4 regions of the Actinoallomurus sp. NPDC050550 genome follow, and region 1 is predicted to be linked to each of the others. Evidence: riboswitches for the same ligand, from Rfam matches in the RefSeq annotation. Region 1 holds a riboswitch; each other region holds the start of a gene.
The links. Region 1 has a riboswitch for cyclic di-AMP ahead of AB0I04_RS06375 (CHAP domain-containing protein). Riboswitches for the same ligand answer to the same signal wherever they lie in the genome.

Region 1 (7,481 bases):
CCAGGCCGGCCGATCCTTCAGGCTGCCCGCCGGATTCGCGCTTTCCAGTTTGACGATGAGTTGGGCCTCATTATGGGTCGTCAGATTGCGAAGACGTACAACGGGAGTGGATCCGATGACGTCCAGGAGTTCTGGGACACACGTGTGCCTTGTCTGCATGGGTGATGCTCCTGACCAGTGTGCGGCGTGACCGTTGGCCTTCCGCGCCGGTACGGCGTCCGGCGCACGCCACTGATCAGGATCGAAAAACGCACAGCACGGCCAGGGCGGTCGCCCTCGTCAGGCGTGCCTCCAGGTGACTTGCGGGTGATGGTGTCGGTGGTGACCGCTCCCGTCCGCTCTCCTCAGCGCTCACCCACCCGATCATCGGCAGGATGTGGGAGATGGCTGGAGCGAACTGGGACAAAATAGTCGCTATTGTCCGGCTGTCCAGGGTCGAGCCCATTGGGAGTTCGTCGTGGCATCTATCCCCGCCGTTGCCGCAGTCGGCGTGCTCGAACTCGGCGGCAATCGAATGAAGGGAATAAGTGACGGCAGAACCAAGGTGAGAGTCGCCGTGAAAATGCCCTACAGGGACACATGCGCACCCGTACGCCATGAACGCGAATAGTGACAGGAAGCCCCGCGCCAGCATGGCGGTGCGGTCCCGACCTAATACGGTGATTCTGGCGAACTCCACCACGTTGACAACCCTAGGTGGGAGATTGCTATGCCCGCCTAAGGTGAAGGTGGAGACTCATTAATGGTTTGGTGGATCGGAGGGTGATTCTGCTCAGCTCAGATCCAAGTACCAGCTCATGTGCTCGCCGAACGTGCGCAGAACGACTTCGTGTTCGCCGATGAAAGACGGACGGCAGGGTAGTGGGCCGATGACGGTCAGATGCCAGCGTTCCGCCTCGGCTCGATGTCCCGGGATGAAGCGGTACCTTCCCAGATCGGGATGCCGCCAGCACCCGACGACGGCTTCGACCCGCCAGACGAGGCCATCCTCACCTTCGATCCGCGTCGGGTATCCGCCGCCCTCCGTATGTTCGAAGGTCACCGTTACGCGCCGCACGGCACCCCGGTTCCGGCGAGTGGTCGTTCGCGTCCAGAGGTGGGCCGTACGGCGGACCGGTGCGGGTGCCGTGTCGGGCTGATGGTCTGAATGGCCGAACCGGCTGTCCGCTGAACGGGGCGTCGCGGTGGAAGTGGCATTTCGCTACAGAGGTGATCGATGGTATCTCCTACAAGGGTTAGTGAGCATAGCCGGGTGAAGCAACCCGACTCGCGGCCCTGCGGTGTCGTGATGGCGTCATCGGCGGGCCCGAGTCGGCCCCATGGCGGGCGTGTCCTCCACCGTGTATCAGGATCATCGGGTGGGTGCCACCTGGGAAATCGATCATCGTCGCGGTATGTGTCCAACCTGGGCGTGACCGGTGAGATGGGACGCTTCCGTCCGTGGTGCGTCTCAGGGGGACTTGCCGCGTTCGCGGCATTGCTACTACATTGCGTCGGAGTTGGGCTGCGATCTACCTTCTACCCGGAAGGTACGGCCTGACCCGCCTAATCCCGCACTGCTGCCGCGGCGCGGGAGCCGGGGACCCATGCGTTCTCTGGGGTGAATCCGCGTGTGCGGTAGGGCTTCTCCTGGCCCGAACCCGTCAGCTAACCCGGTCGGCGGCGTAGGGAGAGAGATGGATCCGGTAGGGCAGAAGCTGCTGCAGATCGCCAAGAGCCAGCTGGGGTACGCGGAGAAGAGCGGCGGTTACACCAAGTACGGAGACTGGTACGGCACGCACGTCGACAAGGGGTCCTTTTACAGGACGGCTCCCTGGTGTGACATGTTCTTGGCCTGGGCCGCCGACAAGGCCGGTGTCGAGGACTGGGCGGGGCAGTTCGCCTCCACCCCTGAGCACGCGCTGTGGTTCCAGAAGCATCACGCGTGGGGGCACAAGCCCGAACCGGGGGCGATCGTCTTCTTTTCCTTCTCCGGGAACAAGAGCATCGGCGGCATCGAGCACGTCGGCATCGTCGAGAAGGTCGACGGCCACACGCTGCACACGATCGAGGCCAACCACAACGATCAGCTGCTGCGCGTCACCCGCGACATCGGCCAGGTCGTCGGGTTCGGCTACCCGGCGAAGGTGAAGGTCAAGGGCAGGCCAATCCCGGGCACCGAGCAGAGGGTAGAGAAGACCGAGCAGAAGTACGTGCCCAGGCACTCGGCTCCACCGCCGTCCGTCACGTCCCTCGTCACCGATTCAGACCCGGCGACGAACATCGCCCGCACCTCCCAGTCCACCCCCGACCAGCCGTCCCCGCTCATCGAGCAAGGGGCCGCGCTGACCGGGCTCTTGGCCGTTGTGGTGTTCGGCACGGTTGCGCTGGCCATCGCCAAGTCCAAGGTGCCGGTGCCGTCGTCCGGCGTGCAGCTTCGTAAGCGGGGGCGGCACCACCGCACTCCGGTGGAACTGCCGGCCGATGTCACGGTGGCTCACCTTGACGAGGCCGATGCGAGCACCGCCCTTATGCCCGCGCTGACGGCGGCGGCAGCGGCACATGCCGAGGACCGGGAGTTCTGGGGGAGGATCGCTGAGCTCGAAGAGGACGCCGAGCTCGACTTCTGGGACTCGTTGCACTCGGTCGTGGCCGATACGCGACCGATGGCGGCCTCGTCGAGGTCGGGGACGTCACGCGGCCGTTGAATGCCTCCAGCCATCTTCACCGTAGGGCATTCCTCCGGGCGGCCACCGGATGACGACCTCCTCAGCCGATGGAATTCGAGCGGTGCGAGCCCTCGACGGCCTGGTCTCCGTGCGGACTCTTGAGGACTACCGTCGTGTTGGGCGTCTCGTCCGTCGAGAGCTCGAAGACGCCGAGCGGTGGCGACGCGAACTTCTCAGCCGGTCTGTCGGCACATCGGACCGTGTCCACGTCGCTGCGAGACGGTTGCTCTGCGTCTGGAACGCCTACGTGCTGCAAACGATCGGCGAGCACCTGCTCGACGCGGTGCGGCCGTACGACGACGGCGAGGTCCAAGGGGAGGCGGCGACTCGGATCCTCGCATCGTTCGGGCAGGTCGAGCGCTGGCTGTTCCAGGCGCGTCGAATAGCGCTCGATCCGACGTATCGGATCGAGAACCATGTTGATCTGCCTGCGGAACCACCGCCATGGCATGAGGGCGGGACCACCGCTCCGCTCCTGACGGCCACCGTGATGGCCACGCGGGCGATCCACGCGCGGGGTATGGTCGCCCTGGCCGACGACGACGCACACGCATCGCACGGCCGATCTGAAGATCTCCTAGAGTTCCGGCGGATGCTCGCGCGCGCCATGGACGCGATCGCGTATGCGGAGCGATCGTCCTCCGGCGGCGATGGGATGACCTTGCTGACGCCGCCGGACATCCACCTGCGTTACGCGGTCCGGACGCTGTACGTCTTCGGTCAGCTCCTCGCGATGCCGCAGCTCCTCGACCGCCGGGACACGACGAGGGCGGTCTCACTGGTCGCCCATGTGCCGGCGGAGGTCGACCCCTGGTGTCTGACGGATCCCCACCAGCGCGACGACCTGCGGGCGCTTCCGCCGGCACGCGTCATGCTCGAGAGGATGTGGGCGACCGACACCTGCCCGATGGCGACGGCCCGTATCCAGGCCCAGATCGATGCCGCGTTGCGGACGGGGGCGATCGCCTTCGCCGTCGACCGGACCGGGGAACGCCTGGGCAGTTTCCACCGCTGTCCGTGGCCTGCCGTCTATGAGGTGCGGCATCGGGTGACCATCGGCGGTATCCGTCTGTGGCCGTTGCAGCACTTCACCTACGACGTCACGGGTCCCGGCGAAACGCCGCTGTTCGCACGCCGCATCGTCGTGTCGGTCTTCACGTCGGCGGATGCGCGGATCGGCTGATCAGCCGACGAGCGAAGTCGATGACTGCGAAGGCGGGGTTGCGCCGTCTTAACTCCTACAAGTCGTAGTGAATGCTGAGGAGGACAGGAATGCCGGGTCGGCCGACCGCATGGGTTCGACTGCTGGCAGCCCGTCGTGGCGAGGTGTCCGCAGATCCCTTGGAGGACCGCAGGCAGAGGAGCCGCATCTCATGCCAACAACTGCGCGAAACCGGACGATCGTGGTGCGACGGTCTCGGTGTCGTCGCCGAACGGCAGGCGTCGCTCAAGTCGGCTGAACGGTGGGCATCGCTCTGGAACGCCTGCGGACTTCAGACCCTGGCGGAGCACATGCTGGACGCGGACTACGCCGCTCACCCGCAGACGGCCGGTTTCGTATCCGTGGCAACGGCAGAGCAGGTCTCGGTGTTCTACGACGAGGTCGAATCGTGGATATCCCGAGCAGGAGGAGAGGCCTCCGAAGCCGGCGGTCAGGCCGAGCGGGCTTGTTTCCCCACCCCGTTTCCGCGCTGGGTCAAGATCGATCCCTGCCCGCGTGCCCACCTGGTCGCGATGGTCGCTGCGGGGAAGGACGTAGCCCGACGTGCCGTCGGCGTACTGGCCGATGGTGTCTGCGGTCCAAGGCCGAGTGTGGAGCATGTCGGCCATCTCCGGCGCATGCTGGCCGAGTCGTCCGCGACGATCTATTTCGCCGACGAGATGCTGGCCGACGGCCCTGGACGGGCGCATCGAGCTGCTACCGCCCATCACTTGCGGCGTGCCATCGAGACCCTCTACGAATTCGGACAGTTGGCGGTCATGCCTCACCTCCTCGACCGCGACGTAGACGCATCACCACCAGGGGCGACGCCTGAGCGTCCGTTGCGCTCCACCACGTGACAATGACCCGCCAGGGCGAATGACGTGGTCGGCGCGGTGTCCCGCCGGGCCAGGGCGCCTTCGACCGCCGCCACCGGCGGCGGTCGAAGGCCCGGCCGGTCAGGCGCGGTAGCCGAGCACGGTCATCATTCCCGCCTCCAGGTGGTAGGCGTTGTGACAGTGGCTCATCCATCGGCCTGGATTGTCGGCATCGAAGTCACACGTCACCGTCTGGTTCGGTAGCACGATGACGGTGTCCTTGCGGGGGCCGTTGCCGTTGATCTGGAAGGTGTGGCCGTGAATGTGCATCGGATGCCACATCGTCGTCCGGTTCCGGAAGGTGACGCGGACACGCTGGCCGGACCGGACAGGAAGCGGCCGTCCCGGGTCGTAGGGGCGGCCGTTGATCCCCCAGTTGTAGTGCGTCATCGAGCCGGTGAGGTCGAGTCGGTGCTCGACGTCCGGCTTTTTGGGCGCCAGCCGTACCTGATCAGCCGGTCGCAGATCCGCGTACCCGAGGATCTTCCCAGCCAACTGCCGGAGCCGGGCGGACGCCGACGGCGGGTCTCCCGAACCGGTGCGGATCAGTGCCCTTGCGGTGGATCCTTTTCCCTCGGCGAACGCGGTCAGGGGAAAGACTCCATCGTTCAGAGTGACGACGACGTCGTAGCGTTCGCCCATTCCGATCAGGAGGGCGTCGGTGTCCATGGGAACCACGGGGAAGCCGTCGGTATGGGTGACGCGCATGCGGTGCCCGCCGAGGGCGACCCGGAAGGCGGTGTCGCTCCCGGCGTTGATGAGGCGGATCCGTACCCGGTGGCGAGGTCGGGTGCGGAACGTCACGGGCGCCGCGGCGACCCGTCCGTTGATCAGGTAATGCGGGTATTTCACATCCCCCGCGTCGCCGCCGAGCAGGTCGCTGTTGGCGCCCATCAGCATCGGCCCCATGTCCATGCCGTCCATCCCGCTCATGCCGCCCATGCCCTTGCGGAGCATCGCGAGCACCTGATCAGGAGTGTTCCCCGCGCCGTCGATCCAGTCGTCGAGGACGACGGTCCACTCGTCGTCGTAGGCGCCCGGTTCGGAGGGGTCTTCGACGATCAGCGGTGCGTACAGCCCGCGGTCCAGTTGGACGCCGGTGTGCGGGTGGAACCAGTACGTGCCGGGGTTCTCGGCGACGAACCGGTAGCTGAACGTCTGCCCGGGCTTGACGGCGCTTTGCGTGAGGTCGGGAGAGCCGTCCATGTCGTTGCGCAGCGCGAGTCCGTGCCAGTGGACGGTGGTGTCCGCTGGGAGGTGGTTGACGAGCCGAGCCTCGATGACGTCTCCGGCGCGGACCCGGATCTCCCGGCCGGGCAGCACGCCGTCGTAGGTCCAGGTCGTGACCGTAGGCCCACCGAGGTCGATGCGGCTCGAGATGCTGTTCAAGGTGAAGGTGCGGGTCCGGCCGGTGGTACGGCGAGCGGCTTCGGCCGCCGTGACCCGCGCGTCGGTGGGCTGGACCCACCGCGGTTCGGTGGGGGAGGAGCCGCAGGCTGCCAGCAACCCCATTCCGGAAGCGGCCAGGCCGGTGCGCAGGAACGCGCGGCGATCTATTGGGGGCATGAAAGACACCTCGTCGGTGAAGTCCCGTCCTTTGCCGGAGGGAACGTCAGGGGATAGGTCGAGATAGGGCCGTAGGCACGGGTGCAGGGCCGGATGGTGCGGTCCGTTCGAAACCGCGATCATCGGGTCTGCTGGGTTTACTCGGCGGTGGCTCGCCTGCCGGTTGACGGCGCGGTGGGCAGGTCGCCGAGATGTCGCTCGGGGAGGGGCCGCCGATGCTGGTAGGCCGCCCCTCCCGACGGGTCACATGTTCTTGAGCAGGTTCCGCATCGTGGTGATCTCGGCGCTCTGGGAACTGATGATGGAGTTCGCCAGGGCCTTGGCGTCGGCGTTAGAGCCCTGTGCCTGCTCGGTCTTGGCCATGGTGATGGCACCCTGGTGATGCTTGATCATCATCTGCAGGAACGCCTTGTCGAAGGCCTTGCCGGTGAGCGTGCCGAGCTTCTTCATGTCCTGTTCGGACATCATTCCCTCGCCCATGTGCATTCCGCCCGGTGAGGGCGTCGACTCGCCCCAGGACTTGAGCCAGCCGGTCATTTTGTCGATCTCCGGCTGCTGGGCGTTCTCAATCCGGGTGGCCAGCTTCTTGACCTCGGGTGAGGATGCCCTCGTGGCGGCCTGTTCGGCCATGATGATCGCCTGCTGGTGGTGCGGGATCATCATCTGCGCGAACATCACGTCCTGGGCGTTGTGGCCGGCCGTTTCCGGAGCCGAGCTCATGCTCATGGCCGGACCCATGGAATGACCACTCATCGAGTGACCGGTGTCCTTGTTGTCACTCCCGCCGCACGCGGCGAGCGTGAGAGCGGCGACCGGGACGACGATGAGGGAGAAAGCGCGTTTCATCGATCTTTGACCTTCCGTACTCGGGTGTGCTGAATCAGGCGTAGCGGGTCATCGGCGGACCCGGACGCCTGTCACAGCCGGAGTACGGAGAGTTGGAAGACCGATGGTGGAGGCGGTGCGCGGCCTTGGTGATCGTGTCCCCGGCCGGCCGAGCCGGTCGTTGCGGCAGGCCGCCTGCTGCGACCGACGAAGGCGGCGGAGAGGATCAGCAGTGCGGCCATGACCAGGAGGGCCAGGCATACCTGGCCGCCTGGGTGCTCGTGGCCAGGAGAGTGGTGCGCC
Region 2 (7,481 bases), on a different contig from region 1:
CGACAGCGCGAGGATGTCGTCCGGCTGCAGCATGCCCTGCGTGGCCTCCTGGATGATCGGGAGGATGCCGGTGCGCAGCGTGATCATCTTGGTCTTGATCGGGACGCGGCGGGCGCCGACCGCGCGCTCGTCGACCGGCGGGATGTTCGGCGCCTTCTCCGGCGGCGTCTCGCCGAAGTGCTGGTGCAGCATCTGCCGGATCTGCTGGTTGCGCGCGTAGATCGACGCGCCGGTCTGCAGGATGTCGCGGGCGCCCGCCGGGTCGCCGGCCTCCAGCCGGAGCGAGGCGAGAAGGGTGTAGTCCGAGGCGTACACCAGGTAGTCGGGGGCGAGCGCGATCAGCTCCGTCTGGTACTTCAGCGCGCGCGGCTTGTCACCGCGGTCCACCGCCCACTTCGACAGGCGCTTGAGCGCGTGCCGCCGCAGCTGGGAGTCGTTGACCACCGACTCGAGGAGCGTCTCGGCGTCGTCGACCCACCCGCCGTCCTTGAGGACGTCGGCCAGCGTCAGGGCGTACCACGGGATCGTCGGGTACTTCTCGCGCGCCTGCCGGACGATCTGCGAGGCCCGGCCGTAGTCGCCACGCCACTTGTAGACCTCGGCCAGCGCCGCCGTCGCGAACCGCGTGTCACCGCCGGCCGCGATGGCCTGCCCGGCGATCTGCTCGGCCTTCCGGTCGTCACGCTCATTGGTGAGGACAAGCCAGGACAGCAGGGACAGACCGTCGCCGTCGAGATCCGCTCGCTTCTGCTCGAGGAGCTGCTGGGCCTCCTCCGGCTTGCGGAGCCAGATGTCATAGGCGCGGCTGTTCGTGCTCATTGTCAGAACCTCATGCGTCGTCGGCGATCTGCGGGATCGGCCCATCATCGCAGAGTTTCGTGGCGGCCGACGCGGCGGTCGCGTGGCACCGAGCTCGTCATAGTGGGGGAGAGATGGACGAAGCAGGGGGGAATACGCAGGTTGTATGACCCGGGCTTGTCGCCTGCTCGATACCCTTGGGTCTCGTGGACCTCCTCGATTCATGGCGCGATCTTCCGGCCGCGCAGCAGCCCGACTGGCCCGACTCCACGCGCGTCCGCGACGTCGCGGACCAGCTGTCCAAGCTCCCGCCGCTGGTGTTCGCGGGCGAGTGCGATCAGCTCAAGGCACACCTGGGTGCCGTGGCGCGCGGTGAGGCGTTCGTGCTGCAGGGCGGCGACTGTGCCGAGACGTTCTCCGGCGCGACCGCCGACGACGTGCGCAACAAGCTGAAGACCCTGCTGCAGATGGCCGTCGTGCTGACCTACGCCGGGAGCGTCCCGGTCGTCAAGATCGGCCGGATGGCGGGCCAGTTCGCCAAGCCGCGTTCCAAGCCGGTCGAGGTGCGCGACGGCGTCGAGCTGCCCGCCTACCGGGGCGACATGGTCAACGGGTTCGACTTCACCCCGGAGGCCCGGGTGCCGAACCCGGAGCGCCTCCTGCGCGCCTACCACGCCGCGGCCGTGACGCTGAACCTCACCCGCGCCTTCACCCAGGGCGGCTACGCCGACCTGCGCCAGGTCCACGCCTGGAACCACGACTTCGTCGCCGAGAGCCCTGCCGGCCAGCGGTACGAACGGCTGGCCGGGGAGATCGACCGGGCACTGGCGTTCATGCACGCCTGCGGAGCGGACCCGGAGGAGTTCCACCGGGTCGAGGTCTACTCCAGCCACGAAGCGCTCCTGCTGGACTACGAACGCGCCCTGACCCGCATCGACTCGCGGTCCGGGCTGCCGTACGACGTCTCCGCGCACTTCCTGTGGATCGGCGAGCGCACCCGGCAGCTCGACGGCGCGCACGTGGACTTCATGCGCCACATCCGCAACCCCATCGGCGTGAAGCTCGGGCCGACCACGACCGCCGAGGACGCCCTCGCGCTCATCGACCTGCTCGACCCCGACCGGGAGCCCGGGCGGCTCACGTTCGTCACCCGCATGGGCGCCGAACGGATCCGCGACCACCTCCCCGCCCTGGTGGAGAAGGTCACCGCGAGCGGTGCCCAGGTCGCCTGGATCTGCGACCCGATGCACGGCAACACCTTCGAGGCGGAGAGCGGGTACAAGACCCGCCGGTTCGACGACGTGATGGACGAGGTCGCCGGCTTCTTCGAGGTGCACCGGGCGCTCGGCACCCACCCGGGCGGCGTGCACATCGAGTTCACCGGCGACGACGTCACCGAGTGCGTCGGCGGCGGCCACGACATCGTCGAGGACGACCTCCACCAGCGGTACGAGACCGCCTGCGACCCCCGGCTCAACCGCGGCCAGGCGCTCGACCTCGCGTTCATGGTCGCCGAGATGTACCGCATCGGGAAGTAGCGCGACTGATCCGCCCGGATCGTACGGCCGCCGAGACCCTCCGCATCGCGAGGTAGCGGAAGCGATCCGTCCGGGGCCGTACGGTCACCAGCGACCCTCCGTATCGCGAGGTAGTGGGAGCGATCGGTCCAGGGCCGTACGGTCACCAGCGACCCTCCGCATCGCGAGGTAGCGGAAGCGATCGGTCCAGGGCCGTACGGTCGCACGGGTCCACCGCATCGGGAAGTGACCGCCTGAGACGCGAGCGCCCCGCCCCGAGGGGCGGCGGCCGTCATACGACGCGGACGGCGCCGGCGAACGGGCGGGTCGACAGGTCCGCGACGCGGACGCGGTCGCCGGTGTGCGGCGCGTGGATGAACTTCCCGTCGCCGATGTACATCCCCATGTGGTGGATGTCGGAGTAGAAGAACACCAGGTCGCCGGGCTCGAGCTGGTCCCGGGAGACGTGGACGCCGGCGTTCCACTGGTCGCCGCCGTAGTGCGGCAGGTTGACGCCGACCTGCTTGTAGGCCCACATGGTCAGGCCGGAGCAGTCGAATCCCCGGCCGGGCGCCGCGCCGCCCCAGACGTACGGCACGCCGAGCTGCGACAGCGCGGCCCGTACGGCGCCGACCGCCTTGCCGGGGCCGCCGGGGATGGGGGGCACCTTCTCGCCCTTGCCGGCGCGCTCGACGGCGTCGCGCAGCAGCGGCTTGCGGACCTTCTCCAGGTCGTGCTTGATGGCCGCGCGCTGCTGGGCGAGCTGGACCCTGAGCCGGGCCGCCTGCGCGGCGCGTTCCCGGGCGTCCTGGCCGGTCCACTGGGCGTTCTGGATGGCCTGGGTCAGCTGCCGGATCTCGGTGTCGTCCTGCTGCGTGAAGTAGTGCAGGGTGGCGGCCCGGTCGAGGACGGCGCGCGGGTCGGAGGCGGCGAGGAGGGCGGGGGTGTCGTCGTTGCTGCCGCTCATGTAGCGCATCGCGACGAACCGGCCGACCTTGTGCTGGATGGCCTTGAGCGCCTGTGCGGCCCGGGCCGAGGTCTGGCCGGCGACGACGGCCGCCCGCTGGGCCTGCCCCAGGCGTACCTTGAGGCCGTTGTACTGCTCGGTGAGCTGCTCCAGCTGGTTGTTCAGCTGGTCGGCGCGCTGGCGGAGCGCGTCGATGCGGGCATCGGGCCGGGCGGTGTCCGCCAGTGCGGGCGACGCGAACCCGGCGACGACGAGGGCCAAGGCCGCGGCGGCCGTACGGCGGGCTGTGGTCTTCGAGGGGCGGCGCGGGTCCGGTGCGGAGGCCGCAGCGGCCGTGTGACGGCCTGTGGCCTTCTGAGGGTCGTGCGTGGGGGTCACGGCGGCCGTACGGCGGGCCGTGCCCTTCCCGGGATGATGGGGATCGCGACTGTCCGCAGGGTGCGATGACGCCATCCAGTGCTCCTCTCCTCAAGCCGCCTACCGGGTTAGCTGACGGGTTCGGACGGAAGAGAAGCCCTACCGCGCACCGTCGGTGACGGGCGCGGATTCACCCCGGATGCGAAGGCGCGGAGCTGCCCCGTGGCTTCGCGAGTGGGTCCCCGGTTCCCCGGCGCGTCGGCTGACGCGACGGGCGATTCGGCGGTCCGGCCGTCTCTCGGCCGGTGACGACTCGCTGGAGATTAACGGATAGTGACGGGGCGGCCAACGGGAACATGCGGAGATGGCCCGGGGGATCGGAGGATGGTCACTCTGGGTGATGCGGAGGCTGGTCCTTTGCGCCTAGACGCACGCGGTCCCCGCCCCTCCGGATCGGGAGGAAACGGGGACCGGCGTGACGTTCGGACGCGCTCGCTCAGGAGAGGACGGACTCGGACTCGGAGCTGTTCTGGGCCACCGCCGCGTGCAGGGTGTTCCAGAACGCCAGCTCGACGTCCTCCTCCAGCTCGGAGATCTTGCCCCAGAACTCCTTGTCCTCGGCCATCGCGGCGGCCTCGGCGGACAGGACGGGCATGACCATGGTGCCGGCGTCGGCGGCATCCAGGTCGGCCACGCTGACCTCGGCGGGCAGCTCGACCGGCATGCGGTGGTGCTTGCCGCGCTTGCGGACCCGGACGTTCGGCGCCGCGACGGGCACCTTGACCTTCGACTTGCCGACGGCCAGGGCCACCGTGCCGAACAGGACGACGGCGAGCAGCCCGGTGAGGGCGGCCTGCTGGTCCGGCAGGGAGGTCGGCGCGGGCGCCGGGTCGTGCGACGCGACCGTGTGCGTGTCGACCTGGGCCGGGGTGTCCTGGCCGATCTCCTTGACCGCGGGCGTGGGCGCGGCGTGCTTGGGAGCGTACTTCTGGTCGGTCTGGACCGTCTGCGCGGGGGCGGCCTTCACCTTCACCTTGGAGGGGTAGCCGAACCCGACGACCTGGCTGATGTCCCGGGTGGCGCGCAGCAGCGCGTTGTTGTGGTTGGCCTCGATCGTGTGCAGCGTGTGGCCGTCGACGCGCTCGACGATGCCGACGTGCTCGATGTCGCCGATGCTCTTGCCACCCGACCAGGAGAAGAAGACGATCGCGCCGGGCTCGGCCTTGTGGCCCCAGGCGTGGTGCTTCTTGAACCACTCGGCGTGGTCGGGAGTGGAGGCGAACTGCCCGGTCCAGTCCTCGACGCCGGCCTTGTTGGCCGCCCACGCGAGGAACATGTCACACCAAGGAGCGTCGGTGTAGGAGGAGTCCTTGTCGACATGCTTGCCGTACCAGTCGCCGAACTTCGTGTAACCGTCGGCTTTCTCGTGGTAGCCGAGCTGGCTCTTGGCGACCTCTAGCAGTTTCTGACCTATCGAATCCATATCTCCCCTTAGGCCGCCTACCGGGTTAGCTGACGGGTTCGGACCAGAGAGGAGCCCTACCGTGCGTGACGGATTCACCCCGAGGGACAGATGGGTCCCCGGCTCCCGCGCCGCTGGCTGCGTCGACGGGATTAGGCGGTCGGCCTGCAACCCCCTGGTTGGAGGTTGGTCACAGCCCGATCTCGGCGAAATCTAGCCGAACTCTCGCAACTACGGCAACGCGTTCGGAAACGAAAGTCTGGCATCACTTGCTCACCGAGCGTAGCTGCGTGTGCCGCCCGCCGACCGGGTAACGCCTGAAAAGGTGCTCTCACGTGCGGCGCAGCCATTCGAGGGCGCCGTGCGACGGCGTCGAGAAAAGCCGAGTGCCGTGCTCGCCACCCGGAAAAAGTGACGAACACGGCACTCAGGCCGACGCTTCCTCAGTGGAAGTCGGGGTGCAGGATGTCGATCCCGCGGGTGTTGTCCGCGACGTAGACGTATCCGTCGTGCCAGTACGGCGCCCACGACATTGCGTCCGCGGGCCGGAAGTAGGCCACCTGCTTCGGATGCGCCGGGTCCCGCACGTCGAGGAAGCGGGTGCCCTGCGAGTAGAAGGACTGGACGAGGACGTCGTGGTGCACGGAGAAGTAGTGGGCCGAGCAGTCGTCGGTGTCCGTCCGGCTGCCCTCCTGGCCCGCCACGCTCCAGGTGCCGACCGTACGCAGGCGGAAGGGCTTGTCCGGAGTCGACCGCCAGCCCTCACCTCCGTACGAGCCGTGCAGCGAGGCGATCACGAGCCGGCCGTCGTCGGCGCAGCCGGGGTTGAACGCCTCCTCGGTGGCGTAGACGAGGTCGCCGCCGCCCGGCGCCTCGTGGGCGGTCGAGCCGACGGGCCGGAACGAGTTGTGCATGAACTTGGACGGCGCCGCCGCCTCGCTGATGCCGCCGCCCGCGTACGGCACCGGGTCCCAGGCGCGGGCCACGCGTACGGTCCGCTGGACGGGATCCCAGTGCCGCCCCTCGGTCCAGTAGCCGCGCACGCCGCCGCGTCCGGACGCCCACGTCACCCCGGCCGCGTCCACCTGGATGTCGTGGACGTAGTCCGTGGTCCCGTCGTTGCGGCCCAGTTCGATCGGCTGGGGGAACGTGCGCGGATGCCGCGGGTCCCGTACGTCGGTGACCCAGACCGGGCGGCCGCCCCAGTCGGCGGGCATCCAGTCGGCCTTGGCCGGGCCGCCCGTCCAGAGGTACCGGCAGTCGTCGACGCAGCTCGTCGTGTGCCCGGCGGGGATCTTCTCGTACGCGAGCTGTACCGGCTTGGCGGGGTCGGCCAGGCTCACGATGTAGACGCCGGACTCGCCGGTGTGCGTGTTGCCGTTGAAGGCGCGCGGGTCGCGCGCCATGAAGACCAGCTTGCGGTGCGGGTCGGCCTCGGTGTCCTCCGTCTCCCACATGCCCGGCATGGACAGCGTCCCGAGCGCCTTCGGCGCGGCCGGGTCGGTGACGTCATAGGTCTTCAGGCCGAACTGCCCGGAGACGTACATCACCTTCCGGTGCCCGTACGTCAGGAAGCCGAGGGAGATCGCGCCCTTGGCGTCGGGGAGGGTGGCCGCGAGGCGTACTCCCTTCACGGCGCTGGAGGGCGGCAGCGGGGCGGCGTGGATCTGATGTGCGATCACGTCCTGCTGGACGGCGGGCTGGGTCGTCTGGTTCTCGTCGTCGCCGCCGGGTGGGCAGGCGAGGGCGGGGCCGGCCATCGTGACCACGGCGGTCGCCGCGGCCAGGACGGACAGGGACAGGGTGCGCAGGGTTGTCACATCTCTCCTTGGGGCCGGGTGGGGAAGGAGCATGATCCGACCGGGACGCTATACAGCGCCGTCAAGAGGATCAAGGGCTCGGCGCGGCCACCGGGCTCGGCGGTGAGGTGCGCGGCCGGGTGGACGTCTCGCTCATCGTCGCCGTACGGCGATCCGCGTCGCGCTCGGAGCGCGGTCGTTCATCGCACCATTAACCGATCCTGAAGCGGGCCTTAAGCGCCTGTCGCCGCGGTTCCCCGGCCGCTTCGCTGGACACCTGACGCGGTCGTCACCGAAGAAGGGGAATTCGTGAACAGCAGGATGATCGGCAGAAGGTCGTTTCTTGCGTCCGGCGCAGTCCTCGGCGCCGCGGCGCTTGCCACGGGGTGTGCCCCCGCCACCCGGGCCCGGCGGACCTCGGCGACGGCGGGCGGCCTGCCGCTGACCGTCGTGAACCGGACGGGGCGGTACGCCAGCGGGTCGATCTTCATGTACATCGTCGGCGTCGACCCGGCGACCGGGACCCAGGGGCACGTGACGGCGGACGGCAGGTTCGTGCCGTGCGCGTCGTCGGACAACGG
Region 3 (7,481 bases), on a different contig from region 1:
CCGGTCGCGACCCCCGCTCGCCGGGCGACGGCCGCGATCGAGCAGCCGGCGTAGCCGCGCTCGGCGACGACCGCCAGCGCGGCGGCGCGGATGCGGTCCCGAGAGGCGCTGAGCCGGGCCTCGACACGGGGCGTACGGCGGTAAGGCACGCAAGAATTGAACCTCAGTTCATTCCTTCCCTGCAAGGGTGGCCGTCGGGAAAGACGGAGCCGTCGGTAGGGCAGGGCCGTCGGGAACGACGGAACGGCGCGGGATCACCTCAGGTGAGGGGATCCCACGCCGTCCGGGACCGGCAGGCGAGGGGGGGAGCGGGTGACGCCGTGCCGGTGTCGAGGGGGTGGGTTACGCCTTGCCGGTGGCCGTGGCGTAGCCGGTGCCCGAGTGGCGGTACACGCCGCCGTTGCCCAGTTCCAGCACCTGGAACTTGATCGTGATCGAGTTCGACGCGGTGCCGGTGAGCTGCTGCATCATCTTCTCCGACAGGTCGATGAGCGCCGGCGGGTTGTGCTGCGCGACGGCCCACTCGGCCGGGCCGAAGTCCTCCACGATGCCGATCTCGCTCTTACCGTTGTAGGTGACCTTCACCTTGGTGCCGAGCGGCCAGTACGGGCTGGCGAGCGTGTGGAACGACATCGGCTTGCCGGAGGCCGTCGACGGGTCCCAGAAGGACGTCGCGGTCGAGACGCCGCCGGGCAGGGCGGCCTTTTCCTTCTTGGCGTCCTTCTTGAGGCTCACGAACAGCCGGTCCTTGTTCTCCGTGGCGACGCGCTGCTCGGTCTGCGGCGCCTGCTTGGGCGCCTGCGCGGCGGACGGCGCGGGGGCGCTCTGCGCCGAGGATGCCGACTCCGAGGCGGTTCCGTAGGCGAGGGCGGTGGTCACGCCGGCGCCGGCCAGGGTGACGCCGGCGGCCGCGGTGGCAATGGCCTTCGTCGAGAACCTGATCATGGAATTCCTTTCGGGGGCATGGGGAACGGGGGCATGAGGGATGGGGGCATCCCGGGGCGATGACAGGGGGATTCGTGGGACCGCCCGGGAAGGGAAGACCGGCGCGTGCCGCGTTGCTCGGCGGCGACGCGGCACGCGCCGGCACGGGCGATTACTGGGCGTACTCCGGGTAGCCGTAACCCACGACAGCGGAGGTGTTCCGGGTCCGGACCTTCACGGCGTTGTCCGTGTTGCCCTCGACGGTCTGGATGGTGCCGTCGTGGTTGTCCTTGATGACCAGGCCGACGTGGTCGATGGCGTCGACACCGCTGCCGTTCCAGGAGAAGAAGACGACGGCCCCGGGCTTGGGAACGTTGCCCCAGCGGCCCTGCTGCTGGAACCACTTGGCGTGGGTCGGGGTGAACGCGTCGCCACCGATCCCCTTGACGCCGGCTTCGGCGCCGGCCCAGGAGACGAACATGTCGCACCAGTTGGCGTTGGCGTAGTCGCTGATGGACCCGCCGTCGCGCGCGACGCCTGCCTTGGCGTACGGCGAGGACATGAACCACTGGTTGAACTTGGTGCCGCCGGCTGCGTTCTCGGTCGTGCCGACCTGGGAGACGGCGAGCTTCAGGACGTCCGTGGCCGAGGGCAGCTTCTTCTGCACCTGCGCCTTCGGCTCGGCGAGGGCGCGCACCTTGACGTGCGGGGCGTCGCCCAGGGAACCGGCCGCGATCGCCTTACCCATACTGGGATTAGGTATCTGGGCGACATGGTGGGCCGCGAGGCGGGACGCACCGGGGATCTGTGCGGACAGCGCCGGTCCTGCGGAGGCCACGGTGAACGCGGCCGCGCCGGCGGCGGCGGTGCCGGCGATGACGCCGGCGACGGTCTTACGATCAAGGGTAAAGCGGGGTTTGGCGTGTCGAGGGGACACAGGGGGGTACTCCTTCGGCTTCCATGCCGCTTACCGGGTTAGCTGACGGGTTCGGGCGTGGAAGCTGCCCTACGGCACAGGGGATGTGCCGATTCACCCCGGGACTTCTGGTGGGTCCCCGGCTCCGCTAGGTGCGGATTCAGCGGGTCGCCCGCTCATGCGGGCGGCTCGAACAAAGAGATACGTCTGCCGTCATCGGCTAGGGGTAGCGGTGACGGCCGGTATTCAGATCAGGGCGGACTCGCGGACAAGGTTCTGCTCCTTACTTCCAGTACGCCTACCGGGTTAGCTGACGGGTTCGGACGTGGAAGTCGCCCTACGGCACAGGGGATGTGCCGATTCACCCCGGGACTTCTGATGGGTCCCCGGCTCCGTGATCTTCACGGACTCGACGTTGCCGCTCCCGCTGAAAATGGATCAACGGGTACTTCGCGGGAGTGGCGCGATTTTGGGATATGAACCGTCTCGGCTCTGTACGGAGGCCCTCGCACGCGTCTTCGCGCCGCGCCATCTGCGCTGGTGGGCCGGCCGTGCCGGCGGATGTTCGGGCGGCGCATGGGGAGCGTCGCCGGACTTAGAGGAACATATCAGACAAATACCGACGTGCCAAACATGGCCGTCGGATATTACTCACGTGATCGACACCACAAAGATCGTCATAAAGATCGATCTGGCGCGCCTTATGATCCACTTTTGGTTTCCGGTCTAAGCAATCATGAATGACCGCAAAGGTGCTGAATCGTCCAGGTGTCGCAACAGCCGGGCGGCGAAGAGTATTCCGCACCCCGTCACGATGGGTGACCACAGCCTCGGCAGGAGGCTCGCCGTACGCGCCGGAGCACCGAGAAGACGTCAGCCCGCCGCCACGACGCGCCGGAGCACAGGGAAGGCGTCAGCCGGCCGCCACGACGCGCCGGAGCACAGGGAAGGCGTCAGCCGGCCGCCGCGACGCGCCGGAGCACAGGGAAGGCGTCAGCCGGCCGCCGCGACGCGCTCGCCGCGCGTCAGGATCTCGCGATAGCGCTGCGACGTGATCTCCGCCACCTCCGGCGCGGCGCCCAGCACGGGCGAGACCGCCACCGCCCCGGCCTCCAGGGACTCCTCACGGACCTTGTCCGCGAAGTAGCCCGGGGCCAGGAAGTAGGACGCCATCGCGACTCGCGGCGCGCCCGCGTCGTACAGCATGCGTACGGCCTCGGCAGGGGTGGGACGGGCCGCGGAGGCGTACGCGGGGACGACGGAGTGCCAGCCGCGCCAGGCTCGCGCCATCCGGCCGATCGTCGCGTTCGCCGCCGGATCGCTGGAACCGGCGGCGGCGAGCACCAGAGCGGTGTCCGGGTCGGGGCGGACGCCGACCTCGGCGAGCCGCCGCTCCAGGGCCTTCGTCATCAGCGGATGCGGGCCCAGCGTCGTCCCGTAGTGCAAAGTCAGCCGGGGGTGGGCGCTTCGGACGTCGCGAAGCGCCCCCGGGATATCGGTCTTGCTGTGATACGCCGCGGTGAGCAGCAGAGGGAGCACGACGGCCTCGTCGGCCCCCTCGCCGACGAGACCACCGAGCGCCTGCCCCGGGGCCGGGGGAGCGTGGTCGAGATACGAGGTCACGACCCGCACCCCCGATGAACGACGAACAAGATCGAGAAGTTCCTCGATCGTCGCCGCCGCACGCGGATCCCGGCTCCCGTGGGCGACCGCGACCAGGGGGATCGCCGGAGTGCTCAGAGGTTGATGCCGCATTCGGTCTTTCCGGTGCCGGCCCAGCGTCCGCTGCGTGGGTCCTCGCCCGGCGCGACCTGCTTGGTGCAGGGCTCGCAACCGATCGACGGGTACCCGTCGTACTGCAGCGGGTTCACCAGGATGCCGTGCTCCTCGATGTAGTCGTGGAGCTGGGCCTGGGTCCAGCGGGCGAGGGGGTTGACCTTGACCTTCCCGCGCGCGGCGTTCCACTCGACCACGCGCGAGCCGCGCCGGTGTGAGGTCTCCTCGCGCCGGATGCCCGTGATCCACGCGAGGTACGGCTCGAGCGCGCGGTTCAGCGGCTCGACCTTGCGCAGGTGGCAGCACAGATCCGGGTTCCGGCCGTACAGCCGGGGCCCGAGGTCGCGCTCCTGCTCGGCGACGGTCCGGGAGGGGGTGACGTTGACCACGTTGACCGGGTAGACGGCCTCGACGGCGTCCCGCGTGCCGATCGTCTCGGCGAAGTGGTAGCCGGTGTCGACGAACAGCACGTCGATGCCGGGGCGGACCTTCGAGGCGATGTCGACCAGCACCGCGTCCTTCATGGACGACGTGACGCAGATCCGGTCACCGAAGGTCGCGATCGCCCAGCGGATGATCTCTTCGGCGGAGGCCTCCTCCAGCGCGTCGGCGGCCGATTCGACGATGTCGGTCAGGTCGAGCGCCGCAGGAGCGCGCTCGTACAGGAGCGTCATTCCGAACCCTCCCGTCTGGGAGCACCCGTGGTGCTGAGCGCACCGAGGCCGACGAACCGCAGCCGGAACGCCCGGGTGCAGGCCCGGCAGTGCCAGCCGCCGTCGCTCTCGTACGGCTCCAGGTCCTCGTCTCCGCAGTAGGGGCAGTAGAAGGGGACGGCTCGCTCGGTCACTTCAGGTCACCTTCCTCCGCACGCTGCACCCACGCGGCGAAGGACTCGCCGTCGTGCCTACCCTCCTGGAACCTGCGCAGCACCCTCTCCACGTAGTCGGGCAACTCCTCCGCGGTGGTCTTCAGTCCACGGATCTTCTTGCCGAACTCCCCGCCGATCGAGCCGCCCAGGTGCACCTGGTAGCCCTCGACCTGGGCGCCGTTCGCGTCGGTGACCAGCTGGCCCTTCAGGCCGATGTCGGCGGTCTGGATGCGCGCGCAGGAGTTCGGGCAGCCGTTGATGTTGATCGTCAGCGGCTCGTCGAAGTCCGGCAGGCGCTGCTCCAGCTCCTCGATCAGGTCCATGCCGCGCTGCTTGGTCTCGACGATGGCGAGCTTGCAGAACTCGATGCCGGTGCAGGCCATCGTCTGACGGCGGAACGTCGACGGGTGGACCCGCAGGTCGTGCGCCTCCAGCTCGGCGGCCAGCGCCTCGGTCCGGTCCTCCGGGACGTCCAGGATGACCATCTTCTGCTCGGTGGTCGTGCGCACCCGGCCGGAGCCGTACTCCTCGGCCAGGTCCGCGATGACGTGCAGCAGGTCGCCGTCGACGCGGCCGACCTTCGGCGCGAAGCCGACGTAGTAGCGGCCGTCGCGCTGCCGGTGGATGCCGACGTGGTCGCGGCGGTCGTCCCGGGGCCCTCCGGGCGCCGGTCCGTCCGCCAGCGCGTACCCGAGGTACTCCTTCTCCAGGACCTCACGGAACCGCTCCGGGCCCCAGTCGTTCATCAGGAACTTCAGCCGCGCGCGGTGCCGGAGCCGGCGGTAGCCGTAGTCGCGGAAGATGCCGGCGATGCCCGCCCAGACCTCGTGGGCCTGCTCCGGCCGGATGAACGCTCCCAGCCGCTTGGCGAACATCGGGTTGGTGGACAGGCCGCCGCCCGCCCAGACGTCGTAGCCGACCTCGCCCTTGTCGTTCACCACGCCGACGAACGCGATGTCGTTGATCTCGTGGACCGTGCACTGCGCCGTGCAGCCGGACAGGGCCGACTTGAACTTCCGCGGCAGGTTGGAGAAGTCGGGGCTGCCGATGTACCGGTCGTTGATCTCGCGGATCTGCGGCGTCGCGTCGATGACCTCGTCGGCGTCGATCCCGGCGAGCGGGCAGCCGAGGATGACCCGGGGCGTGTCGCCGCAGGCCTCGGTGGTGTCCAGCCCGACCGACTCCAGGGCCTCCCAGATGGCCGGGACGCTCTCGATCTCGATCCAGTGCAGCTGGATGTTCTGCCGGTCGGTGATGTCCGCCGTGCCGCGGGCGTACTTCGAGGAGACGTCGGCGATCGTGCGCAGCTGGTCGAGGTTCAGCTGGCCGCCGTCGATCCGGACGCGCAGCATGAAGTAGCGGTCGTCGAGCTCTTCGGGCTCGAGGACCGCCGTCTTGCCGCCGTCGATGCCGGGCCGGCGCTGCGTGTACAGGCCGAACCAGCGGAACCGGCCCCGCAGATCCGCGGGGTCGATCGAGTCGAAGCCGGCCTTGGCGTAGATGTCGATGATGCGACGACGGACGTTCAGTCCGTCGTCGTTCTTCTTGTTCTCTTCGTTCTTGTTGAGCGGTTCGCGATAGCCCAGGGCCCATTGGCCCTCGCCTCGTTTCCGCTGCAGACGGGGTGGCATCGTGCGCGTCCTCCGTGGTGGTGGGGGACACGTAGCACGCCGGCAGGTCGCACTGCTGGCTCAACGCTGAGCTAAAGGGGTGACACCGGCATACCGCGCGCCCATGAGGCAGTGGCGGTGATCAGGCGTCAACGACAGATGGCGCTGCCCACACGGAGGTAGTCAACGTGCCGGCGCATCACCAGCAACGGATTCGCAGCAGCCATACACCGATGATGACATGTGGTTCGATGACTGTCCAACTCTGTCCGGAATGCGGACGAACGTCACATTGGCGCGCCACGGCCCGCTCTGGGCGTGCCGATCCGCCGCGGCGCGGACCCGTCGCGGCCGGTCTCAGCCCTGTCGCAGCCAGTTGACGTCCGGTTCGGTGCCGTCGCCGGACGCGGACCGCTCCTCGGCAGGGGCGGGTTCGGGCGGCAGGTGCTGGCACTCGCACCACGAGCCGCCCCGGCACTCGTCGTGCCGCCGCTCGCGACACGCTTGGCAGATCACCCCTTCATTGTGCCCGCCGTCACCCGCGTACGGCGATGACCGAACCCGATTCTGTACGCTGTGGCCCGTGGCCGTTGCGATGGACGAACTGCTCACCGATCTGCGCGAGGAGACGGGCGACCTCGAGCGACTCCTGAAGCCCGAGGCGTGGGACCTGCCCACCCCCGCCGAGGGATGGACCGTACGCGACCAGGTCATCCACCTGGCGTGGTTCGACGAGGCGGCCGTACGCGCCGTGACCGACCCCGACGCGTTCCGCGAGGAGGTCCGCACGCTGGTCGCGGAGGGCTTCGACACGGACCGGATCATCACCGAGCGGCGCTCCATGCCCGGCGAAGAGGTCCTGGACTGGTTCCGGACGGCCCGCGGCCGGATGGTCGAGGCCCTGGCCGGCCTGGAGCCGAAGGCGCGGATCCCCTGGTACGGACCTGACATGGGGGCGGCCTCGTTCGCCACCGCCCGCCTGATGGAGACCTGGGCGCACGGACAGGACGTGGCCGACGCCGTCGGCGCCGGCCGCGCGCCCACCGACCGGCTCCGCCATATCGTCCAGATCGGCGTGCGAACGCTGCCGTGGAGCTTCGCCGTCCACGGCAGGCCGGTCCCGGAGGCACCGGTGCGCGTGGAACTCACCCTCCCGAGCGGCGCCCGCTGGGCCGCGGGCCCGGAGGACGCCGCCGACCTCGTCCAGGGGCCGGCGTTGGACTTCTGTCTGGTCGTCACGCAGCGACGGCACCGGGACGACGTGGACCTCACGGTCGCCGGCCCGGTCGCCGAAGAATGGCTGGACGTCGCGCAGGCGTTCGCCGGACCGCCCGGAAACGGGCGGCTGCCAGGGCAGTTCGCCTGACATGTGACGATCGTCACAGCT
Region 4 (7,481 bases), on a different contig from region 1:
TGCCGCCTACGGCTACCAGTACGTGATGCCGCAGATCGGCTACTACACCTACTCCGGCGGCACCTGCACGATGTTCGCCGACGGCACCTACCCGTCGTACACCGTCGCCGACAACGACGGCGACGGCACCGCCGGGAACAGCGCGGCCGACTGGGTCGGCAACGGCACCCGTGCCTTCACGAACGACACCACCACGGCCTGCCTCTCCTCGATCTCCCTCGACCGCAGCACGAGCCCCGACACGCTGGTCGCCGGAGAGTACTTCGGCCATGACACCCCGAACCTGCACGGACGCCTGCTGCGATATCCCCTCGGCAGCGGCTACCTGCTCAGCGCCACATCGGGGACCGTCCCGGTCACCGATTCCTACCGGAGCTACGTCGGCGACGTCCAGGGAGTCCTGTCCTACGGCGGGGTCTGGTACGTCTCGCACAGCTGGCTGGACGCCCGCGGCGGAATCTGGCGCCAGACGACGTCGGGCGGCGGCGCCGCCTCGTGCAGTCTGTCCGGCAGCACGGCCCACCAGTGCTGGGCCTGGCATCCCGAGGGACTGACGTACGACTACGCCACCGGCCTGGTCTGGGGACAGACCGAATGGTCGAGCACCGAGTGCACCGCGCAGTCCCAGACCTGCGGCCGGATGGTGTTCGCCACTCCGCGCACCGACCTGCCCTGACGCGTGGACCCCGCGCGTGCTTTGAGCCCGGGCGGGGCCGTGCGCGGGTTCCGAGGGTCAGCCGCGTGGCTCATGCCGCTCGACGGGGCGTCCGAGGGGCGGTCATCGCCCTGTGAGCGGCCGGCCGAGCCGGCATCCCCGGCGGGACCGCCCGGCGAAATTCGTGGGAGCCGACGGGAACAAACAGCATCGAGGGAACGGTTACACCTCTCGTGGCCGGTGTGCCTGGTGTCCCCGGGCCTCATCTATCGCCTTCGCGGATTACCGTTCGGCTGGAGCCGCGTTGTGCCTTTCGCCGAGAGGCGACCCGCACACCGGTACACACATCGAGGGCCCTGCCGGGCGACGTCCCGGCGGGGCCCTCGTCCTGTTCACCGCCGGGAGTACGGCGGCCTCCCGGTGCCGGCCGGGACGCGCGTCGGCGGCTGCCGATGGTCGAGGTCGACGGATCGGCCCGTCCGGGTCGGTCACGCGGCGGGCCGTACCGGCCGTGGTCGGTCAGATCGCCTGGCAGGCACCGGTGTCCTCGACAAAGCGCAGGCGCGGCCGGTCGGCGCAGACTGGCCGTACGAGATGCGCGATGTCGTCCGTCCGATCGAACCCGGCCTCGAGCCGACGCAGCCTGCGCAGCGCGATGCCCTCGCGCAACGCCCAGGGACAGACCTCCAGACGGCTCAGGCCGAGCGCGCTCATGATCTCGTCGGCGACGACGGCACCGGCGAGGATGTGACGGGCGCGGGACCGCGAGACGCCCCGGAGCCGGGCACATTCTTCGCTCGTCAGCCTGGCCAGGCGGGGGATCCGGCAGCGAAGCGCCGCCCGCTCCAGCACCTGGCGGCCGTCCGCCTTCGCCCCGCCGGAGAGCTTGGCGAGCTGACTGAAGATCTTCGAGGTGGCGACCGCGTGATGGCCGGACGACCCCTCGGTCAGCCGGTCGACGCCGTAGGCGGCCAGCCGGTCCGCGACGTGCGCCCGGAGCCGCCCGACCTGCTTACCGCGCGGAGGATCGCAGGGCAGATGGTCCCGCGTGAGCCGGCCGGCGCCCAGCGGCATCGACAGCGCGGTGTCCGCCTCGGCGCCGTCCCCGGTGGCGATCTCAATGGAGCCGCCGCCGATGTCCGCCAGCACGATCGGCCCGACCGACCATCCGTACCACGCGCGTACGGCCACGAATGTCAGCCGCGCCTCGTCCTGACCGGCCAGGAACCCCAGCTTGACGCCCGTCTCGGCGGCGACGCGTCCGAGGATCTCCTCCCGGTTGGCGGCGTCGCGGATCGCGGACGTCACGAAGGGGATCAACTCGACGGCGCCGACGCGCGCGGCCTCGTGTGCCATCGCGCCCACCGATCCCACCACCCGATCGACCGCCGCGTGGCCGATCCGGCCACCGGCCGTGATGGCCCCGGCCAGCCGGGTCGGTTCCTTGACGGACGCGACCGTCCGGATCGGACCGCCCGCGACCAGGTCGACGACGCTCAGATGGGCAGCATTGGACCCGACGTCCAAAATGGCGGTGCGCATGTCCGCCTGACTACCCGGGTCGACGGCAAGTAATGCATGATGCCCGGTTAGCGCGGTGTCGAAACGACCGTTTCGGCACCGCTCCCGCCGACCCGGGTAGGGTCTGTCCCATGGCGGCGGATCAGGAGACCGTACGGGTCGATGTGTGGATCTGGTCGGTACGGCTGGTGAAGACCCGCTCGCTGGCCACGGCCGCCTGCCGGGCCGGGCATGTCCGGGTCAACGACGAGCGCGTCAAGCCGGCCGCCGCCGTACGGCCCGGTGACCGCGTGCGTGTCCGCCTCGCCGGACGGGAGCGGATCGTCGAGGTGCGGCGCGTCGTACGCAAGCGGGTCGGCGCTCCCGTCGCCGTCGAGTGTTACACCGACCACAGCCCGCCGCCGCCCCCGCGTGCGGCCCTGCTTCCGATCGCACGGCGCGAGCGCGGTGCGGGGCGGCCCACCAAGCGCGACAGGCGGGAGATCGAGCGGCTCCTCGGCCGCCGCCGGGGCTGAACACGCCCGCCGACCGGCGCCGGCGCACCCCGTCGGCTCGCGTGAGTGCCCGGGGCGGCCCGTCGGGCGCGGATAGCGCATCGGCCCGCGTCAGCGGACCCTGATGGCGAGTCGGCTCACGTCGGTTCACACGGCCGGCGCCGGCCCACGCCGCTTGGCCGTCGCCCGTGTCAGCGGACGCCGACGGCGGTGACCCCCTGCATCGTGGGGACGAGGACGAGCGACCCGGCGAGGGTCGGGGAGGCGAAGCGGGTCACCGTGCCGACGCGCCGGGAGGCGATGGAGCTCCCGTCGGACTGGGACAGGGCGTGCAGCACGCCTGCTTCGGTGTCGAGGGTCCATACCGCGCCGCCGCCGACGACCGGCGATCCCTTGACGGCGGCTCGCGCGGTCCAGACCCGGCGCAGGTCGCCGCCGGAGGAGACGTCGACGCGCTGCAGGCCGTTCTCACAGGGCAGGAACGCCGAGGACCCGGACCGGGCCATCCCGCCGAAGGAGACGCAGCCGGGCAGGGAGGCGTGCTGGCCGCCGATTCCCCCGAGGTCGCGCGCGTCGAGCAGGTAGATGTCGCCCGTCTTGCCGGCGATGAGCACCCGCTCTCCCGGGAGCAGGAGGGGGCCCGTCGAGCCGAGATCCTGGTCCTCGCTGTTCTCCTCGCCCCAGCTCTTCGGCGCGAAGTACGACAAGCGGCGGGACAGGTCGGGTGACAGCCGCAGCACCGAGTCGCTGCCGTCGTAGGGCCCGCCGACGCTCGCGCCGTTCCCCACGGCGACGTAGACGTCGCCGGACGCGCCGATGGCCGGGCCGGACGGCGCCCAGGTGCCGCCCATCCGGCTGGTCGGAACGGCGTACGAGGCGACCGGTCCGTGGCCGTCGGTCTGGTACGCGGCGACGTAGCCGACGTAGTTCCCGCAGTCGCCGTCGAGCCCGCCGAACGGCACGTACACCCGGCCGCCGGCGACCGCGAGGGCGCCGCGCTGCTGTTCCGCCTTACTTTCGCGGCCGGCCGCGACGTCGAGGCCGCGGGTGAACCGCACGCGGCCGTCGGCGGTGTTCAGCGCCACCAGGGTGTGGCGCCCGCCGGTCGTCTCGGCCGCGACGAACACCGTGCGCGTCGCGGCGTCGTACGCCGGCGTCCCCGTGATGCCGAGCGGGTCGATGTTCCCGCAGGGCAGCGCCGACTGCGGCACGGGCGTGCCCAGGTGCCGCTTCCAGACCTGCCGCCCCGTCGCCAGGTCGAGCGCGTAGACGGTGTCGTTCTCCGTGCCGACGTACGCCGTGCCGCCGACGACGACCGGCTGCCCGTACACCGCTCCGTCGAGCCGCGCCGTCCAGGCGTCCGCGAGCGTACGCGGGGCGGGGAATCCGGCGGCGTACCCGGCACGGTCGTTCGACCCGTGGTACGTCGGCCAGGACACCGCCGTACGCGCCGGCGCCGACGCGCTCGTGGCGGCGCCGCTCGGCGCGGGTGAACGGGGGTCCGCTCTCGACCCGTCGCCGGAGCCGCATGCCGTGGCGGCGGTGAGGACGATGAGTGCGACGCCGTACGCGACCCTGCCCATGGCCCCATTCTCACCACAGCCGGCCGTCCCGCGCAGGGTGCTCGGCAATCGCACCGCGGATACCGCGCATCCCGAGCGCGATCGCGGCGCCCGCCGCGGCCCCGGCGGCCACGTCGCCGGGATGGCGCGCCGGTGTAGATCCGCGAGTACGCGACCACCGCCGCCGGGAACGCGACCGGAACACCCACGCGCCATGGCGCCGCGCCCCCGTAGGGAGCTATCGGAGGTAGTCCGGGTAGCCGTACCCGACGACCTCGGAGACGGGGCGGATGCGAATCTTGACGGCCTTGTCGGTGTTGCCCTCGATGGTCTCGATCGTCCCGTCGTGATCGTCCTTGACCACGAGACCGACGTGTTCGATGCCGCCGACGGTTTTGTCGCCCGAGAAGGAGAAGAAGACGACGGCGCCGGGCCTCGGGACGGCGCCCCACCGGCCCCGCTGCTGGAACCACTGGGCGTGGGTGTGCGTGAACGCGTCGACTCCGATGCCCGGCGCGCCGGCCCGCGCGCCGACCCAGGAGACGAACATGTCGCACCAACTGGCGTCGGCGTAGTCGCTGATCTTCCCGCCGTACCGCTGGGCGCCCGTCTGGGCGGCCGAGGTGGACATGAACCACTGGTTGAACTTGGTGCCCCCGGCGGCGTCCGCCGTCGTGCCGACCTGCGAGAGCGCGACCTTCAGCACGTCGGCGGCGGAGGCCGTCTCGGGGTGACCCTTCAGCACGATCATGCGCCTGAGCACGGTGTCCAGGTCCGGGACCGGATCGTGGTCGGCCACCGTGGAGACGGGGACGCGGAAGTGCGGGGCCGCACTCACGGAGAGCTCGGTGGCCACGGCGGCACCGACGATGGTGATACCGGCGATCGCGGCCTTGAGCGCCGCGTGCTTCAGCCCGGACGGAGGGGGATGTCGAGCGGACACAGGGGTACTCCTTCGGCTTCCATGCCGCTTACCGGGTTAGCTGACGGGTTCGGGCGTGGAAGCTGCCCTACGGCACGATGTGCCGATTCACCCCGATGATGCGGTGGGTCCCCGGCTCCGCGACCTGCGGATTCAGCGGACGCTCGCTCGTGCGAGCGGTTCGTACAACAGCGTAAATCACGTCCGGCACAGCGGTGGCGGGAGCGGTGACCGCCCAGGGGGCGAGCGTCAGGGTGCCACCGCCTCGGCGAGCGCGCGGAAGATGAGCGCGGTGGAGGTGGCGCCGGGGTCCTGGTGGCCTTGGCTGCGGGGCCCGAGGTAGGACGCACGGCCCTTGCGGGCGATCATTGGGATGGTGGCGCGCATGCCCTCTTCCGCGGCGTCCGCGGCGGCGGAGGCGGACGCGCCGAGGGCGGCTCCGCCGCGCACGGCCTTCTCGAACGCCTCCACAGCCGGACCGAAGGCATCGATCATGGTCTTGTCCCCGGGGCGAGCGGCACCCAGTTTCTGAACCGCCTCCAGACCGGCCCGCAGTGCTCCGAGCAATTGTTCGGCGGTCACGCTCGGTTCGGTGAGCTGCTTGCCGATGGCGCGGAACGCCATCCCGTACAGCGGGCCCGCCGCACCGCCGACGCTCGACGACAACGCGGTACCGGTTTTAGTGAGAATTTCCCCTACCGTGCTGAATTCTTTGCCATTGAGCGTGCTTCGCACGACGGAGAAGCCGCGTTGCATGTTGACGCCATGATCGGCGTCGCCGATGGCCGCGTCCAGCCGGGTGAGATAGTCGGCATCGCGGTATATCGCCGCGGTGATCCCCTGCACCCACGCCAAGGTCGTCTCGATGTCCATTTCGCTGTCCAGGGCGGTGAGTCTGGTGACATCGTTACCGACCAGGCTAAGGGTCATGGCAACGGGATGGCCGGGTGGCCACCGAGGATAGTGGCCGCCGAAGCGGCGGCCCGCTGTGGACCATGACGTTCGTCGACCCGGTGATCAGAAGCCGGTTCATGGATGCTGAACCGAGTTCGGAGCCCCGAAGCCGACCGGCGTGTCGGCGTCTCGGACGGTGACCTCCCCGTAAGAGCATCGGAGAGCAGCGGTCCGGCATCTGTCTCGCATGCTGAGAGCGGATGAAATCCGCAGGCCGTTCGCTATTGATGAACCGAATTCAGAGTTCTAGATTGATGTTCATTACAACCAGCCGACCGTCCCCACCCCCGATGTCCGGCGGGGCGGTCGAGCCGCTGCAAAGATCGGCAGCGGATGATCTCCTGCTTCCCGCAACGACGCACAGGCGGCAGGCCGGCGGCCATTTCATCGGTGGCGATCGGGCATATGTCCTGGCCGGCCAGAGGAGATCGGACGATCTGCCGACGTGGAGAAGAAATGCGTACAGCCGTAACGGGCCGACCGGTGGGGAACCTGCCGACGGAGATGACGAGTTTCATCGGCCGCGAGCGCGAACTCGCCGAGGTGAAGCAGCTGCTGGGCGCCGGCCGTCTGGTGACGTTGACCGGCGTCGGCGGCGTGGGCAAGACCCGCTTGGCGTTGAGCGTCGCGACTGATGCCCGGCGAGCGTTCCCCGACGGGGTGTGGCTCGTCGACCTGGTCGCGTCGGAGACACCGAAGTCGCCCGTACGGATGGTCGCGGAGACTCTCGGCCTCCGGAACGTCGAGGACTCGGCCGGGTTGGCGCGGCATCTCGCCGGAAAACGGATGCTGCTGGTGCTGGACAACTGCGAGCACCTGATCGACGAGTGCGCGGTTCTGGTCGGGGATCTCCTGTGCCTGACGACCGATGTGCGGATCCTGGCGACCAGCCGGCAGCTCCTCCGCGCCAACGGGGAGCATGTCCTGGAAGTGCCGTCGCTTCCCGTGCCGGAGACCGATGAGGCGTCGGCGGACACGGTGCTGCGGTACGCGGCGGTGCGCCTGTTCAGCGAGCGGGCGTCGGCGGTCGTGCCGGAGTTCGCCGTCTCCGACGCCAATGCCGCGGCGGTGACGAGGCTCTGTCATCGGCTGGACGGCCTCCCGCTCGCGATCGAGTTCGCGGCGCTGCGGACGCGGATGCTGTCGGTGGAGCAGATCGTCGATCGGCTGGATCAGCTCTTCCGGCTCCTCCGCAGCGACTCTCCGGTCGCGAGTCCGCGCCAGAAGACGTTGCACGGGCTGATCGATTGGAGCTACGACCTGTGCTCGGCCGAGGAACGGACGCTATGGGCCCGGCTGTCGGTCTTCTCCGGCGCATGCGATCTGGAGACGGCGGAACAGATATGCGACGACGGCATCCTCACCGACGCCGT

Region 2: it holds a riboswitch for cyclic di-AMP, as region 1 does, so the genes downstream of both, AB0I04_RS00650 (NlpC/P60 family protein) here and AB0I04_RS06375 (CHAP domain-containing protein) in region 1, are expected to answer to the same signal.
Region 3: it holds a riboswitch for cyclic di-AMP, as region 1 does, so the genes downstream of both, AB0I04_RS36580 (CHAP domain-containing protein) here and AB0I04_RS06375 (CHAP domain-containing protein) in region 1, are expected to answer to the same signal.
Region 4: it holds a riboswitch for cyclic di-AMP, as region 1 does, so the genes downstream of both, AB0I04_RS38090 (CHAP domain-containing protein) here and AB0I04_RS06375 (CHAP domain-containing protein) in region 1, are expected to answer to the same signal.

What each region holds. Positions count from the first base shown of each region.
Region 1 is NZ_JBFAJC010000003.1:419,695-427,175, forward strand. Features, by position in the region: gene AB0I04_RS06365 (cysteine synthase family protein) at 1-159, opposite strand, end outside; gene AB0I04_RS06370 (hypothetical protein) at 773-1,057, opposite strand; cyclic di-AMP (ydaO/yuaA leader) riboswitch at 1,533-1,677, shown strand; gene AB0I04_RS06375 (CHAP domain-containing protein) at 1,677-2,687, shown strand; gene AB0I04_RS06380 (hypothetical protein) at 2,956-3,891, shown strand; gene AB0I04_RS06385 (hypothetical protein) at 4,050-4,769, shown strand; gene AB0I04_RS06390 (multicopper oxidase family protein) at 4,869-6,353, opposite strand; gene AB0I04_RS06395 (DUF305 domain-containing protein) at 6,597-7,199, opposite strand; gene AB0I04_RS06400 (DUF6153 family protein) at 7,271-7,481, opposite strand, start outside.
Region 2 is NZ_JBFAJC010000001.1:130,015-137,495, forward strand. Features, by position in the region: gene AB0I04_RS00640 (hypothetical protein) at 1-819, opposite strand, end outside; gene AB0I04_RS00645 (class II 3-deoxy-7-phosphoheptulonate synthase) at 996-2,336, shown strand; gene AB0I04_RS00650 (NlpC/P60 family protein) at 2,608-3,735, opposite strand; cyclic di-AMP (ydaO/yuaA leader) riboswitch at 3,740-3,905, opposite strand; gene AB0I04_RS00655 (CHAP domain-containing protein) at 4,136-5,122, opposite strand; cyclic di-AMP (ydaO/yuaA leader) riboswitch at 5,121-5,270, opposite strand; gene AB0I04_RS00660 (hypothetical protein) at 5,545-6,921, opposite strand; gene AB0I04_RS00665 (glycoside hydrolase family 64 protein) at 7,210-7,481, shown strand, end outside.
Region 3 is NZ_JBFAJC010000035.1:101,554-109,034, reverse strand. Features, by position in the region: gene AB0I04_RS36590 (TetR/AcrR family transcriptional regulator) at 1-149, opposite strand, end outside; gene AB0I04_RS36585 (hypothetical protein) at 343-945, opposite strand; gene AB0I04_RS36580 (CHAP domain-containing protein) at 1,097-1,861, opposite strand; cyclic di-AMP (ydaO/yuaA leader) riboswitch at 1,875-2,016, opposite strand; cyclic di-AMP (ydaO/yuaA leader) riboswitch at 2,122-2,265, opposite strand; gene AB0I04_RS36575 (sirohydrochlorin chelatase) at 2,834-3,595, opposite strand; gene AB0I04_RS36570 (phosphoadenylyl-sulfate reductase) at 3,577-4,290, opposite strand; gene AB0I04_RS36565 (Insertion element protein) at 4,287-4,463, opposite strand; gene AB0I04_RS36560 (nitrite/sulfite reductase) at 4,460-6,115, opposite strand; gene AB0I04_RS36555 (hypothetical protein) at 6,452-6,610, opposite strand; gene AB0I04_RS36550 (TIGR03084 family metal-binding protein) at 6,678-7,460, shown strand.
Region 4 is NZ_JBFAJC010000039.1:9,946-17,426, forward strand. Features, by position in the region: gene AB0I04_RS38070 (hypothetical protein) at 1-676, shown strand, start outside; gene AB0I04_RS38075 (hypothetical protein) at 1,175-2,197, opposite strand; gene AB0I04_RS38080 (S4 domain-containing protein) at 2,308-2,691, shown strand; gene AB0I04_RS38085 (PQQ-binding-like beta-propeller repeat protein) at 2,862-4,253, opposite strand; gene AB0I04_RS38090 (CHAP domain-containing protein) at 4,471-5,175, opposite strand; cyclic di-AMP (ydaO/yuaA leader) riboswitch at 5,187-5,323, opposite strand; gene dhaL (dihydroxyacetone kinase subunit DhaL) at 5,404-6,084, opposite strand; gene AB0I04_RS38100 (LuxR C-terminal-related transcriptional regulator) at 6,613-7,481, shown strand, end outside.